Regions from separate parts of the Bacillus sp. 1NLA3E genome, predicted to be linked through region 3. Evidence: riboswitches for the same ligand, from Rfam matches in the RefSeq annotation. Region 3 holds a riboswitch; each other region holds the start of a gene.
What was found. Region 3 has a riboswitch for cyclic di-GMP ahead of B1NLA3E_RS01405 (response regulator). Riboswitches for the same ligand answer to the same signal wherever they lie in the genome.
Positions count from the first base shown of each region.

Region 1 (5,257 bases), 250 kb from region 3:
GAACCAGTTAAGTTATGGGCACGGTAAGTTCTATCCGTTGTTTTAATTTCTGAAACAAGGTCCTTAGTTTGTTGACGAATTTTTTGTAAAAATTGCTTAGCATCACCTTTTCCGCGGGCAATAAGCTCAAGGTCCTTTTCCCAACGGGCAGTTAATTCCGGCGATTTCAGCTCTTCATTGACTAACTCATACAATTGTTTTCCCTTACGGCTTGGATATAAGCGACCATTTTGACGTTCAACAACTTCTGTTTCAATAATCCGCTCGATAATTTCAGCACGAGTTGCGGGTGTCCCTAACCCAAATTTCTCCATTTTAGCTAAAATATCTGCTTCTGATAAACGCAAAGGTGGCTCTGTTAACTTTTGTTCAGATACTGAAGCTTTAACAGATAGGCTTTGGCCTTTTACCAGTTGGGAAAGATTTAGTTTTGGACTATCATCGTGTTTACCAGTGATCTTTTTAAAACCAGGTTCAATCACAATGGTTTCCTTTGCCTTTAATGTTTCTCCGTTAACTGTGAACACAGCATGAATGGTTTCATACTGATAGGGCGGGTAAAATAAAGCCAAGAACCGGCGAACGATGATATCATATAATTTTCGTTCGTCTGTTGGTAGGTCAGATAAATTTAGTCGTTGTTCAGTTGGAATGATGGCGTGGTGATCGGTTACCTTTTCGTTATTAAAGACTTTTTTTGCAAGGACTCTTCCTTTTGTAGCAAGCAAAGGTCGAACCTCATCACGGTATCCTGAGGAAATACCCTCAAGTCTATCTAACATCGTCGCTTCCATATCCTTTGTTAAGTATCGGGAATCAGTCCGAGGGTAAGTAACGAGCTTATATTGTTCGTATAATCGTTGTAAAACAGTTAATGTTTTCTTAGCCGAAAAGCCAAATCGTTTGTTTGCATCCTGCTGCAATTCGGTTAAATCATACGGTAACGGCTGTTGTTCTGATTTTTGTTTTCGTTCGATGGCACTAATAAGTGCCTTTTGATTATTAATCTTTGTCTGTATTTTCTCTGCTGTCTCGAGAGCAAAGATGCGCTTTTCACCGTTGCTTTCCCAATCTGCTTTAAGAGGACCGACCTGAGAATCAATCGTCCAATAAGGCTTAGGAACAAATTTTTGAATCGTGTTTTCCTGTTCAATGACCATGGCCAATGTAGGGGTTTGAACACGACCAGCTGACAATGGATCGTTAAATTTTGTCGTTAAAGCCCTTGTAACATTGAGACCAATAAGCCAATCAGCCTCGGCACGACAAACAGCTGATTGGTAGAGATCTTCAAATTGGCTGCCAGGCTTTAAATTTTGGAAGCCTTCGCGAATGGCGCGATCTGTTTGTGAGGAGATCCATAGCCGCTTTAGCGGTTTTCGCCAACCGATTTTAGCAAGAATCCACCTGGCGACAAGTTCTCCTTCACGCCCTGCATCAGTGGCGATGATAAATTCTTTAATATCGCTTCGCTTCGCTAGTGTTTCAATCGCTTTAAATTGATGGCTTGTTTGTTTCATTACCTTAATTCCCATTTTATCTGGAATAATCGGTAAATCCTCTAAGCGCCATGTTTTGTAGCTAGCATCATAATGCTCCGGCATTTTAAGTTCAATTAAATGGCCTAGAGCCCAAGTAACAATATATTGATTTCCTTCTATGTAACTTTTATGAATTTGTTTACAGCCAAGTACTCGAGCAAGTTCGCGAGCAACGCTGGGTTTTTCTGCTAAAACGAGTGTTTTCATAACTTCTCCTTTCAAAGAGGAACACGATCTTTATTTCCCCTAAATATTATAACGGAAAAATCATTTATTTTGTAATGATAGTAAAAGGGAGGGGACTTGCAACAGAAAATCGTTAAGGGAATTAAGGAAAAAAACAGCAATCTTTTAGAAGAGAGCCAAAATAAAAAAGCTATCGCATTTACACGACAGCTTGGAGTCTTGAACAATAATCATGTATTTTCTTCTCCATCGACACGGTTTTTAAACGCTTCTTGAACTACGATTAATTCTTCATCGCCAATTCTTTCCTTAGAGTGTTTTTCGGTTACACTATTTTCTGGAAAGTTACCTGGATGACTCTTTTTCTTATGTTCAAAGTCTTTACCACGTCCCATTTTTACCACTCCTTTCATTCCGTTTGTAGTTTCCCCAAATGACCGGAAAAAGATGTGAAAAAAAGGGAAGGGAGCTAAAAAAAGTTGTGAAATTATTCACGAATTCTTCACACAAAATACAGCAATAATGTTATATAATCAAATTGTTCAATGGTTCACATACCCCCATTTTTTGAATAAAATATAAGTTTCAAAAATAATGCTCTCCCCCCAGGAGCATTATTTTTTTGGAAAAAATAAAGCATGAACCTGTTGATCCATGCCCACTCATCTATTAATGGTTTCCCCTAATTACTCTTGACTTTCTTCCGTAGGTACTTCTGGTTTTGTAACATGATCAAGGTAAAATCCTAAGCCAACCATAAAGGCAATTGGAATAGCAAAATTAATTACAGTCCAAACCGTCAAAGAAATACCCCCTAATAAAATCTGTATATGCATATTTTATCTGAATTTTCAGAAATAAGACACATAAAATTCACAAAATCGAGAAAAAAATATCGACATATCTTGATTTTTATTTTATACAGTTTATTTGAAGACGTTAATAATCATGAATTTGTCATAATTTGTATAAAAATAATATTCGAAATTTACAAAATAATACACAAATATTGTTTAAAACCAGTTAAAATATAAGAAAAGGATTCAGATAAAGGCAAACCTATTGAAAAATAGGGACGCAAAGTCACAGATCTAAGGTCTAAAGGATATAAATGCACTAGGATGGCTGGACTTCCTATTAAGTTAGTGGGGGGAGAAATTGACTACAGAGTTGAAAGTAAATGGCGAATTGGATGTTGAATGGATTCAATTAATTTTAGAAGCATTAGAAATGGGAATTGATAAGGAAGATATTAGGAAATTTTTAAAAGAAAAAAAGGCGAAGTAACACCACATTTTTCACTTACATAGTGTCATTCGGAAATAGAGGATGTCAAAGTTGGATGAAAAGTTGCTGTTTTTCATTTTTTTCTTCAGATAAACAAAAAACCTGTTCAGATGAACAGGTTTTTTACTTATCTTGATTAATCTTCCATTTATTAAATTCAAGGTACTCACGAAATTGATCTTTTGTTATACCAGACTCCATCGCGTCTTTGACTAAACTGATCCAACCTGGGTCAAGCTTTTCAGAGTCGGGATTGTTTAATATAAAATAATCAATTGGAACCCCTAAAACAGTCCCAATTTTTTCTAGGAATTGTATAGAAGGATTGGATTGTAAATTACGCTCTAAAGAACTTATATAAGATTTTGCAACTCCAGCTTGGTCAGCAAGCTCAGTTAAGGACATTTTTTTTTCCTGACGAAGCTTTTTTACGCGTTCACCGATCATGCACCTTCACACACCTTATTATAATGTAATACCATTATATCAAAGGAAAAGAGGAGGTTCCATATCAAGAACAAAATCTTTTTATTTGTCAGATTAATAAGCACTTACAACAGCTTAAGACTGATAAATTGAATTCGTTTTTCTGCATGGTATACTACAATAGTGTATAAAACAAGTGTCCATTATGTAAAAATTAAACAAGAAAGTTTTAGAAAGGCGGACTAAAAAATGATTATTTTAAAATCCCAGCGTGAAATTGACGGTATGAAAAAAGCAGGTGAAATTCTTGCAGCGTGCCATAAAGAAATAGCGAAACTGATTCAACCTGGGATTTCTACATGGGAAATTGAAGAGTTTGTGGAAAAATTTTTAAAGGAGCGGGGTGCGACTCCAGAACAAAAGGGTTATCAAGGGTATCAATTTGCTACTTGTGCAAGTGTTAATGATGAAATTTGCCATGGATTTCCCAACAAGAACCCTTTATCAGAAGGGGATCTCGTGACAATAGACATGGTAGTAAATTATAATGGTTCATTAGCTGATTCGGCTTGGTCTTATGGGGTTGGTAAGGTTTCAGGGGAGACCAATAAGCTGCTATTAGTAACGAAAGAAGCACTCTATAAAGGAATTGAACAGGCACAAGTAGGAAATAGGATTGGTGATATTGGGCATGCCATTCAAACTTACGCTGAGGGAGAGGGCTTTTCTGTGGTTCGGAACTTTATTGGCCATGGAATTGGGGCAGTAATCCATGAGAAACCGGATGTTCCTCATTTTGGACTTCCAGGTAAGGGTGCTCGAATTAAGGAAGGAATGGTTTTCACAATAGAACCGATGATCAATGTAGGCAGTTATCATTCCAAAATGGATGATAATGGTTGGACAGCAAGAACAATCGACGGGAAAAATTCAGCCCAATATGAGCATACGATTGCGATTACAAAAGATGGCCCAGTTATATTAACGGATCAAGACAATTTATAATTTGATGTCGTTAGTAGTTAATTATTGTGGAAATTTGATAAGAAAATGAGCCGGCTATCTGCCGGCTCTAAATGTAATATAAGTGAATAATTAGGAAATTAAGTAGGGCGATTTACCCGGTTTTTTAAGTATTACTGTTTTCTAAGGGCACCAAGTTCTTCGACAATCGCCTGCATTTCACTAATGCTGAAGGAGTCCTTCCTCATGACGAGATCGTAAATCTCTTTGAGTTCTTCATACATTTCTTCGTCAAAATGGGAAGGTTTGATTGCCCCGAAGTTTAATACTTTCAATTTTTCCTTCATCTTTTCAATCATATATTCCACATTTTCAACTGATTTCTGTGATAAATTCAAACATAGTCATCCTTTCACGGGTGGTGGTATGCTACCCATCTTTTCATGTTCATAAATGAATGTCAACGAAAACAAACCGTAATGATTAACGGACTTGCAAGTTCAAGAAAATATCGAGAAAATAAAGGAATGAGATATATTTTAGAAAGGTGGAGAAAAGTAAATGAGTGAAGCTAATAATTTTTGGAAAGGGGTTTTGATTGGGGCTGTGGCCGGAGGTGCTCTAAGCATGTTGGACAAGCAAACTCGCAATGCAGTTATGACCAATTACCATAAAGCCTCAAAAAATGTGACCTACTTGGTGAAAAATCCTTCTGTTATCGTTGATAAGGTTAAGACCACCTCTAAGCAAATGCGCCAAACTTTTGAACAAGTAAGTGAAGATATTTTTTTTATAAAAGACAAGGTAGAAGAATTGTCCAAAGTGACTCCAAACTTTGTAGACAGAGTAGAGGA
Region 1 is NC_021171.1:501,194-506,450, forward strand. Features, by position in the region: gene B1NLA3E_RS02580 (DNA topoisomerase III) at 1-1,748, opposite strand, end outside; gene B1NLA3E_RS25145 (hypothetical protein) at 1,958-2,122, opposite strand; cyclic di-GMP riboswitch class I at 2,770-2,865, shown strand; gene B1NLA3E_RS23500 (anti-repressor SinI family protein) at 2,886-3,014, shown strand; gene B1NLA3E_RS02585 (helix-turn-helix domain-containing protein) at 3,138-3,461, opposite strand; gene map (type I methionyl aminopeptidase) at 3,690-4,445, shown strand; gene B1NLA3E_RS02595 (DUF1128 domain-containing protein) at 4,577-4,801, opposite strand; gene B1NLA3E_RS02600 (YtxH domain-containing protein) at 4,965-5,257, shown strand, end outside.
Region 1: linked by a shared signal. The riboswitch ahead of B1NLA3E_RS23500 (anti-repressor SinI family protein) and the one ahead of B1NLA3E_RS01405 (response regulator) in region 3 are both predicted to bind cyclic di-GMP.

Region 2 (5,257 bases), 690 kb from region 3:
TGCTTACCGCTTTGCTGTTGATTCACGGGACGGTTCACCACAAGAGCATATTCGTCCAGTTTATGAAAATGAATTATGGAAATGCCTCCACTGTATGCAGTGTGTGACAAAATGTCCAAAGGGTATTCCATTAACAGAACAGATTGCTTACTTACGCTCAGAATCTATCAAAATGGGTGAAGTGAAAAACTTAGGAGCACGACACGCTTTTGCTTTCCATGATGATGTAAAGAGCAAAGGTCGCCTAAATGAAGTCATGCTACCAATTAAAACAGAAGGTGTCCTCAATACCGTGAAGGCCCGTGTTCCGTTTGCCTTGAGAATGATTAAAAAGGGTAAAATCAACCCGCTTCATATGCCAAAGGCTGTCGAAGGTATTAAAGGAATTAGAGAGATTTATAAGTTTGCACAGGAGGTAAACGACTAATGAAATACGCCTTTTTCCCAGGATGTACATTGGAATCAGCAGCAGAAGAGCTTATGATTTCTACTAAAAAAGTAGCATCTGCATTAGGGATTGAATTAATAGAATTAAATGGTTGGACTTGCTGTGGGGCAAGCCACATTCAAGATGTCGATAATTTCTTAGCCACGTCTATTAACGCTAGAAACATTGCTTTGGCAGAAGAGCTAGGCACGTTAAAATTATTGACTGTTTGTAATACATGTACATTAATGCTAAGAACAGCTAAGTTAAAAATGGATAAAAATGAAAAGCTTCGCACTAAAGTAAATGAAGGCCTAAGCAGAGCGGGACTTCAGTACAAGGGTACAACTGAAGTAACGCATTTCCTTTGGGCATTAATTGAAGATTATGGTTTGGAAAATCTACGCAAAAAAGTAAAAAGACCATTAACTGGTTTAAAAGTAGCTAATTTCTATGGCTGTCATATTACCATGCCACCCGATATCATGGGCTTTGAAAACCATATGAATCCGCAATCGATGGAAATGGTTGCCGAGGTGCTTGGGGCAGAGAGTGTTGACTTTGATCAAAGATTAGCTTGCTGTGGTTTCCATGCTGTTTTTCCAGCTGAAAAAGAAGTAATGGATTTAACAGGCAAAAACTGTCTGTCACCAAAATATGCAGGTGCAGATTGCATCGTCACTCCATGTCCGCTTTGTCAAATGCAGCTTGATGCATATCAGCCTGACGCACAAAAAGGATTTAGCGAAGATATTACGATGCCAATCCTGCACTTACCGCAGTTGATCGGTCTTGCCCTAGGTTTCTCACCTGAAGAGCTGGCGATCCAAAGACACGTCGTAGATGCGATTCCGGCATTAAAAGGATCGTTAATGACTGTTTAATAAGTTAAGTGAGTTTTGCTATGGTACCAAGCGTCATAAGATTTTGAAGTAAGGGGATATTTTAAATGAAATATACCTTTGAGAAAAAGGCTAAATTAGTCGGGAAGGTTGGTAGTGGGAAGCTGTGGTTGTTGAATATTGAAGACGACTGGATTCATGACCAATACGGTGAAAGCCATATTTACCATGGCAGGATTCACTCAAGTAAAAAAGCCTTTCATCCATTATCAACAACAATTTCCGGCTACTTCCAAGACGAAGATACCCAGAAGTGGATCAAACTAAAATATGGAGTCGCAACCGTCGATCCAACAAACCTAGACCACTCCTGGAAAACCGACATCAACCAACTAGTGAAAATCTCCATCAACACCGGAGTATATCAACACTACAAAACCGGGACTGCCGCGGCTGCTTTAACGCGCTAAACCACTAAGTGGTGCCTGACCCCCGGCGCTGTGAAGAGTTAAAGCAGTAGAGAGTGCCAAAGCCCCCCTGGCACTTTTATACGCGAAAAATCCCCTTACATGTGAAGGGGATTTTTTGCGTTGTTTCTGTTTTAGCGAATCGGTTTTGCGGAATGGCTCTTGTACCAATACCGAAACGAGCCATCTCCAAGCTCTTTATATTCAATGCCAGCATCATCGAAGGCTTTTTTGAGGCTGGATCGCTCCAGTTCCTGTTTGTGGGCCAATTCATCAAAGTGGGCGTTTAGCTCATCAAAACTATTGTCCTTCCTAGCCTTATCTAAATAAGATAATACCAACATTCGTTCCTTCATTACCGCCATGAAGGATTTTTTATGGTTGCTAAAGCCTTTCGGTGTTTTAAGATTCTTGGTTGTCTTTGTCAGTTCCTGAAGCTGGTCTTGAGTATTTTTGATCTCCACCGAATATTCCTCAGCAGATAAACGAAATAATTTAAGTTTAACGTTTTTAACGATTGCATCACTATCGTCATTGTAAAGGTCTGTTTTATCCAAATATGTGACCAACAGCTTGTCCTCGTTGACAAAATAGCGGTTATAAAGATTGATAATTTTGTCTGAGAAGATATATAAAAGTAATAATAATCCTAATAAACCAATAAAACGAAATAGACGCTTTCTTGTTAAATTAGGGTCCTTCTTGATTGACTTTCCGGAATTGTTATCAGAGGGAGTATGCATAACGGAGCCTCCTCATTTTTTGCAAAAAAGCAAATCGGATTAAATAAGCGATCAAAAACAGTACTAATATCATCTACTAATATTGTGAAGAAATACCGGGAAATTTGCAAGAATCGGTGGCTCGGTACAGCTTTAAGTCGTCATTCGGTGCCTGACCACCGTTAAAAGTAAAGCATTAAAGAGAAGGAGTGAGCGGTGGGCACCTCTATTTGATTTTTATTATATTAGGAAATTATCTTCCCATTTATTTCTAGTAATCTTATAATTAAAATGACTATTAAAATCCGAAAGGGCAAACCTGGGGAAATTCAGGGACGCAAAGCTATAGGGGCTAAGATCGTATTCATTGATGATGCCAGCCAGTTGCCGAAGAGTAAGCTGCTTACTATTCTTCGGAGTAGTTTTTTTATTATCTCCTAAGGGCTTTAATCGTTATAAATTACTTGTAGGAGGAAAAAACGATGAAAAGAAGAATTTGCTTAACAGCGCTTACTCTTTTGTTTGCAATGGGAACTTCAGTGAGCGCAAATTCCGAGGTGACAGACACTGCTGGAATAACGCCTGACGAATTTCTTTATCCAGTGGACAAGCTTTATGAAGAGGTAGAATTAGCAGTTACTACTGACGCTGTAAAGGAAGCCGACCTTTTGCTAGAGCAAGCTGATGAACGACTTGCTGAAGCGGAGGCAATGACGGTAGAAGAACAACCGGAATTAGTTACGGAGACCATATCTGATTATACTGAGGTCCTTGCAGAGGCTCAGGACGCGGTTTCTGATGTCGTAGCTAATGAAGAGGTTGAGGACCAAACAAAACAAGAGCTTGGGGAGCAATTAGCAGACGCTGCAGAAATTGATGAAGATCTGGCCAATCAACTAAGTGAAGACCAAAAAGTTGAGGTCAAGGAACAACAGGACGAAGCTTTTCTAGTTGCCAACGTAGTACAGGGACTTGATACAGATGTTGTTAAAGCATTACGTAGTGAGGACCTTGGATACGGAGAAATTGCAAAGGTGATCGCCCTTTCTGAGATTAGCGGGAAGACGGTTGAAGAAATAGTCGCCCTTTTAAACAGTGGAGAAACAGAAATCGGCGGAGTGATGCAAGAACTTAACATTACTATGACTCAAGTTAAGGCTCAAGCCCTCTCTAAAAAGATAGATTATCTAGAGCAAGCAATCGAAACAGCGAAAGCCGAGGGAAACACGAAAGCAACAGAAAAATATACGAAAAAGTTAAAACAGCTTAATGCTAAAAAAGATAAACTTGCAACGAAACTTAATCAAGATTCGGCAGTAGAAGACGATAATCAAACTGAAGTTGAAAAAATAGACACAGATGAGTTGGCTGCGGATGGTGCGGTGTCAACAGAAGCCTTACCAGCCGCTGCAATTGAAGAAGAAACAGCGTCTCCATTAGCCACTTCAACAGAAAATACAAGTAAACCAAATGCTGATGTTAAGAAAACAAGCCAGAAACCTGACCAAGTTGCCGAAAAAGCAAAACAAACAGCGGAAGTCGCCAAACAAACTGCTGAGGCAGCAAAAGTTCAAGCAAAACAGATAGAAGAAACTGCAAAAATGCAGGCCAAGCAAACCGCTGAGGCAGCAAAAACACAAGCAAAACAAGCTCTAGAAACTGCAATAGATCATGGAAAACAACAACAATCAAAAGAAAATAACGGAAAATAAAAATCAATAAAAGTGCCAGACTTTCGGGAGAATTAATCCAAAAGGAAGTCTGGTCTCTTTTTTTATTAAATGAATTAGACAAAGTCCAGGGTTACCTCACTCTGAGCCGAAGAACTAAAAAGAACAATAAAACAGCAGACGCTTTATTGCGTTAAAGCGCTGAGTGGCGCCTGACCCCCGGTGCTTTAAAGTGTTAAAATGCTGTGAGAAGTCAAAATAAAATAATCAAAACCAAAATACCTGCGTCCCTTCCTTATAGGGGCGCAGGTATTTCTTTAGGCAATTTTCCTGACATACGCGGTACTTTCCGTGGATTATAATTGATACCATCAGAGGAAAATATCATCACAATCATTCTGCCATTACCGGACTGAGCCCGAATGAGCACAGGCTGATTATACTTGTTTTTAAAGGTGAAATCGGGACCGTACCAACTGACCGTTGCATCCCGGCCGTCAGGAACATAAGGGACCTTCTTGCTGTGGGAATAACGCTCCACAATCTCTAATCCCGACTGATCCACAGCATTATACAATGTCGAGGACACCTGACAAATCCCGCCCCCGATTCCCTCTGAAAGCTCGCCTTTAACAATCACCGGTGCCGGTAAATATCCTTTCGCTTTCGTCCTTTTTCCGACAATCCGATTAAAAGAAAACTTCTCCCCAGGAAAAATCACGGTATTATTAATCTTAGCAGTCGCTAGATAAATATTATGGGAACGTTCTTCATTTCTAGAATTATAATAAGTCACATAATGTCCAAGCATCTCAGTCCTAATATCAGAAATCAGTTCGCTATCAATTCGCGGGTATATTGCGCGAACAGGGACTTCGATTGTTGCGGGCCCAGTGCTGTAGAAGTACTTGTAGAACTGCTCCGTAAATTTGCTTCGGTTTAGCACAGCACCAGTTTTTTCGGCATAAATATTTCCGCTTTGGTCCAGACCTGCATTGACTGGTTCTTTCTTAATTTGCTGAGCCACTTTTTCCTCGAGCTGTAACAAGCTGTTTTTATTAAAAAAAGGAAGCATTTGAATAGGCATCATAAAATCGGAACGGTTCACCACAGCAATGTTATCACCATT
Region 2 is NC_021171.1:4,382,884-4,388,140, reverse strand. Features, by position in the region: gene B1NLA3E_RS21040 (succinate dehydrogenase/fumarate reductase iron-sulfur subunit) at 1-427, shown strand, start outside; gene B1NLA3E_RS21035 (CoB--CoM heterodisulfide reductase iron-sulfur subunit B family protein) at 427-1,311, shown strand; gene B1NLA3E_RS21030 (hypothetical protein) at 1,377-1,739, shown strand; gene B1NLA3E_RS21025 (hypothetical protein) at 1,871-2,479, opposite strand; cyclic di-GMP riboswitch class I at 2,761-2,850, shown strand; gene B1NLA3E_RS21020 (DUF5667 domain-containing protein) at 2,941-4,170, shown strand; gene B1NLA3E_RS21015 (VanW family protein) at 4,424-5,257, opposite strand, start outside.
Region 2: linked by a shared signal. The riboswitch ahead of B1NLA3E_RS21020 (DUF5667 domain-containing protein) and the one ahead of B1NLA3E_RS01405 (response regulator) in region 3 are both predicted to bind cyclic di-GMP.

Region 3 (5,257 bases):
ATCAATATTTCATCATTGTGTACTCAATGATTCTTATCATTTCTTCTAAAAGATTATTTTCCTTTAGAACGGTCCATGGAATAGAAATATTCTTATTTTTTTCATCTGCTCTTCCGCGATACTCTGACCCTTTTGATGCGATGTAGACATCCCATGAATAGGTTTTTGTTAGAGTGCCGCTACTTCCATATGACTTAACATCATCGATTTCGACTAAATAATGGCTTTCTACATTGTATATTCTTCTTGGTTCCATGTTTGCTTCACTCCTCTCACTTAACATTTCGACAAAAGGAGAAAGGTTCCTATAATCCTAATTGTTAAATATTGGTGAACAAATAATAATATAATAGGATTTTAACTAATATTACCGAATATTGTAAAAAAGGAGGTGGTAATAATGAGTTTAAGCAACGAACAAAGACTTCAAGTAGCACAATTAGCAAAGGAAATAACAATTCAATTTGCTGGTCACTTAAAGTACACGGATAATTCTACTAGTTCAGCAATGAATAAAAATCTTTCTGAAAATATATCCAGCTTATATGTTGAGACCTACAATACCATATTGAATGTTGTTGAAGGAAAATAATTCTCCATATATACATCATTTGTACGACAAAAAACACAATCAAATTTGAAAATTGTAATATGATAGAAGTTATTTCAAATTCTTTACCGAAATCTATTATTATATATTATTTTTAGGAGTGTTGATTATGGCGGTTTACAGCTATAAAGAAATTTACGATTGGTTAAATCAGTTCCCTATCGGACAACAATTCGTTTCAGCATTGGGCAATATTATTGAACCAGGAACAGAGGTTGGTGATTTAACAAAAGTTGTAGATACCGATCAAATAGAAATTAACATTTTTGTATTTGATTCCATTAATTTACTTGAAGCAAACTGTGTTCTAAATAGTAACGACAAAACCAAAAACTTTGCAAAAATTCATGTAAGAAATATCAAAGATATCGAAAAAAAAGAGATAAACTTATTACAATACACTAGAGATATGATTGGTATTGAAAAATTTAGTGATTTATCACTCACACTTACTTTCTTGAATAATGAAACCATTGAACTAAAACAATGTGATTTTAATCAAAGTAAAGAGGTTTTCACTGAAACAATTTATAAACTAACAAAGTGAAAAATTAGTGTTAATACTTTCTTATTAAGAAAGCCTTTTTCAAGAAACTAGAAAAAGGCTCTCATGTTTTCTCTGTTCAATTTTCTTTTCTGCCCTCTTAAAATGTGTCTGCACCGTGCTTTTCTTTACTCCCAGAATTTCTGCAGTGTATTCAAAAGTGATCCCTTCAACTTTAATCATGAGGAAAACATCCTTTTCCCTCTCAGTTAATGTACACAACGCATCTTCAATGATTTCATTTTCATAGTGGGTAATTTCACTAGCATGAGAAAGTTCAACATAAAAAGGATGCACCGGTAATACATCAAGTACTGATGGATCCGTTAAATACACTCCGCGTTTATCAATTCCACGCCTAGCATCCGGATTTCTTCCACTCCTCATCCACTCGAGTGCATATTCCAAGTCGCTGATTATGCTGGCAATTACTTTTTTATCATCAATGTCTTGAGGAGATGGCTTTTTCTTTTTGTCTAATGCACTTTGGATTCTCGAATCAAATTTTTTTTTCATCTTTCTTGCATCTCGAAGTGATTTTCGATATTCAGCCATTAATACTCTCACGCGATCAGCTCCTTTTTATTTTTGTCTCAATGCCCCTCTGTGTCGTGCATACCTCGGCATCCCCATTCCCATAAGACTCTTAATATCCGATTCACTTAAATGCTCTGATTTGCGCTTCTGTGGCTGCTGACGACGTTTTTTTTCTTAGCTGTAGTTAACTCTCGGTGTTGTTTTTTCCATTCCGTTAGCTGGTCTTTTAAAGTTGGATTCATGACATCACCTCATATTGGTCAAATAAAAAAGGACACCAAATGACGGTAAAAACCGTTCATTCAGTGTCCTCCAGAGAGCTGGTAGAACAATCATTTTTTATTCTTTTCATAATCACTAATGATTGATCCAATAATCAACTTTATTAATTCCAGTCTGCGTTTTTCTTTTGAAAACTCATTAATAGAATAAATTATTATTGCAATACCAATTATACAGAAAGTGGATATATCTAAAAGCATGGTGATTTTTTCTGATGTATCATGGACTTTAGTATTAAAGATAACTTCCATAATTTTATCTGAAACTGAATTTGTAGTTACTATTCTAGAAATCGTAGTTGTGATTACAGCAACAATTATACCTATAAATATTGTAGAAAAATTACTAAGCAGATTGTTTTTTTCATATACTTCAATATAGTTTTTTAGTAGATAATAATCTTCTAGATTTGAACCTATCTTAAAGTGTATTTTTCTTTTAATTTTCTTGAGGTTTCTTAATGGATCGGATGTTATTGGATCATCTGTGAATTGAAAAAAGAAATTAGAGTCATATTCACCTTTACCTAACCATTGATAGAGTACCTTATTATTCGATTGATAAATCTGTGAATTCCTTAACCTACGTAAATCTCTTTTTTCAGATATCCATGAGGTTAATGAAAATATTTTCAAAATTAGATAACTCATAAATACAAAATTAAAGAAGCTTGTAAATATTGACTGATAATTATTAAAAAATATTAATAAGGCTACATATGCACTAAACGCAAGTATTATCACTAAAATTTCTAATAATATTTTCTTTATTTTAATCCAATGACTCAAAAATCTTCCCCCTCATCAAACTTCACCCGTTTAACCTTTCCCTGATGTGTAACAATTTTTGTTTCACCATGACTTGGCAGCTCCGTTAATTTAGCCTTCCCATCACAAACAACAATGGCGAAACTTCCTTTTAGTTCCATTATATCAATCTCTATTTTCATCGTACTATGATTAATGTCAATTTCTCTTAGTCTCAAAGGAACTCCCCCATGCTATAATAATATTGTCGTGATATTACCTAGCCGGGAGAGATCCTGGCTTTTTTATTTTCTTTTTTGAAGCTCATCTTGTACAACATTGAGGATGGCTTCCTGATTTTGAATGTAATTTACATCTGGAGAGCCACCGATTACATGAGAACCAATCCTATTAACAACATCCCGATAAAGAAGGAACAGGCCTGCTTCATTTAGTTTCTTAATACTGTATTCCATTGTTTCATTCACCTTTGCTACCCCACCTTGATTTTGCACCTTTAGGACCACGCCATTTATAATCGGTAAAGATATTTGCATAACTGCTACCAATTGGTTTAGAGGTTTTCTTAATTGGATACATCTTAATATGACAAAACACCATAATTTTCGACAAATTATGCTAATATACCTACATAGGCAAATTTTACGAAAGTAAAGGACGCAAAGCCACGGGCCTAAAGCAAACTTTTTTGCCATGGTAGCCGGGTTGCAATTTACAAAAAATTATTTTAACAACTTTTCAAATTATCCCTTTCTTAATTTGCCTTAACATTAGAAGGGAATGATCAAAGTGAATAAAACTGTACTTATTATTGACGATTCAACTTTTATGAGAAACATGCTAAAAAATGTGTTATCTGAAAGCAATTACCTAGTTATTTCCGAAGCATCAAATGGTAATGATGCCATTTCTTTATACCAAGAATTCAATCCAGATATTGTTTTGCTAGATATAACTTTACCTGACATTAATGGAATTGATGTTTTAAAGAAATTAATAAAGATAAATTCAGAAGCTAAAATTGTCATGTGCTCGTCAATGGGTCAATCATTTGTGATTATTGAAGCTTTAGAATTAGGAGCTAAAGATTTTATTGTAAAACCAAATTTTAATGAATTAATTCCAGCTCTAAATAAAGTTTTTAATTTACCTATTAAAATCTGTTAAGTACATAATGTTAGTTTTGAATATTTAGTGAAAACCATTAAAGGTTTGGTAAACTTTAGTTTGGAATACTCGATAACCATTTTCTCAAGCTATTCCACAAATCCCCCCCCCGGACGTGTCTACTCGCACTCTCATGATCAGGGGTTAATATTTATTTCACCTAATGTTTGTATTGTGTATTATTCATGGACAGGTAAATTAGGATTTTTCCTTTTTGCATCCTCAATATTGAACCAATGTTCTTCCGACTTCACATCACCTTTATACTTGTTTGCATTGTAAATTTTATACTTTTCCTTAGACAAAATTTCACTATTTCCGTTTTTGTAATTAATAATCCAACCACTTTTCACTTTCCTTCCTCCTTCACAATAAAAGTCTAGTGGTAAACACATTGCTTATTTTGTTTTATAAAATCTTTGAAATGAAATGTTATAAAATTTCGATACAATTTAAATCGACATAATCAGAAACTCCAGGATAATATGGGCTTTCTGCCAAAACTTTAACGTTGTGACGAAGAGTTCCTTTGCAGATGTCTCCTTTACAAAAAACTTTCACTAATCTTCCCCAGTTATCCCAATATTCGTCCTTAACTAGTAATTTCATGATCTATGCGTTTTTCCTCCTTTGTGACGCAAAATCTTCGAACTATGTAAAAAGAAACCTCTTTACTTTGAGGAATTAAATGGAAAGGTTTATTCTGCTATTTAATATGAATTTTTTTATAAACAAGAAAGATAATAATGATATTAAATTATTTAATGAAGGAGATGAATAAATGACGTACCACAATAAAATACGAAGTATCCTAGGTGTTGATGTACGTGCGCGTTATTCTGAAACAGATAGTGGAAATTATGAACCCTTCAAAAATCCTTTAATACATAAACAAATAAACGGAAGTGAGATAGTTCCACTTAATATCACAAAATTATGGAGGAATTAATCCTTCCTTTTTGAAATAATCACTAAGTATAACCAACCTTTAGGCAAGTGGGTAATCTTACTAGCCTTATAAAAAAACTTTAATGCCTACTTGGAGTCAAATGAAGGCGTTTCTTATTGTGTTAATTTCTAATAATTTTGTATTTTCAGTGACATCTATTCCAACAAAATCATTAGCTTGATATACTTGAATTACCTTTTCTTTTAACCGTCCCTTAAGCGTGTCTACCATTCAGGACATAACGCTTAAGGGATTTTTAATTTTTTTTACACAATTACTCTAATGTTTATCACCAATCTCTACTTATAAAATTTCCCAGTTCGTAGTACCATATATTCATAAATGAATTAAATCAACGAGGTGTATACGATTGAATGTATTTGAAGGTGTTGAGTTTAATA
Region 3 is NC_021171.1:253,325-258,581, reverse strand. Features, by position in the region: gene B1NLA3E_RS01440 (hypothetical protein) at 2-256, opposite strand; gene B1NLA3E_RS01435 (hypothetical protein) at 401-592, shown strand; gene B1NLA3E_RS01430 (hypothetical protein) at 720-1,157, shown strand; gene B1NLA3E_RS01425 (sigma-70 family RNA polymerase sigma factor) at 1,197-1,721, opposite strand; partial or broken gene B1NLA3E_RS25510 (hypothetical protein) at 1,737-1,933, opposite strand; gene B1NLA3E_RS01420 (hypothetical protein) at 2,024-2,761, opposite strand; gene B1NLA3E_RS01415 (XtrA/YqaO family protein) at 2,758-2,958, opposite strand; gene B1NLA3E_RS01410 (hypothetical protein) at 3,025-3,276, opposite strand; cyclic di-GMP riboswitch class I at 3,365-3,453, shown strand; gene B1NLA3E_RS01405 (response regulator) at 3,521-3,907, shown strand; gene B1NLA3E_RS25105 (hypothetical protein) at 4,087-4,260, opposite strand; gene B1NLA3E_RS25100 (hypothetical protein) at 4,689-4,856, shown strand.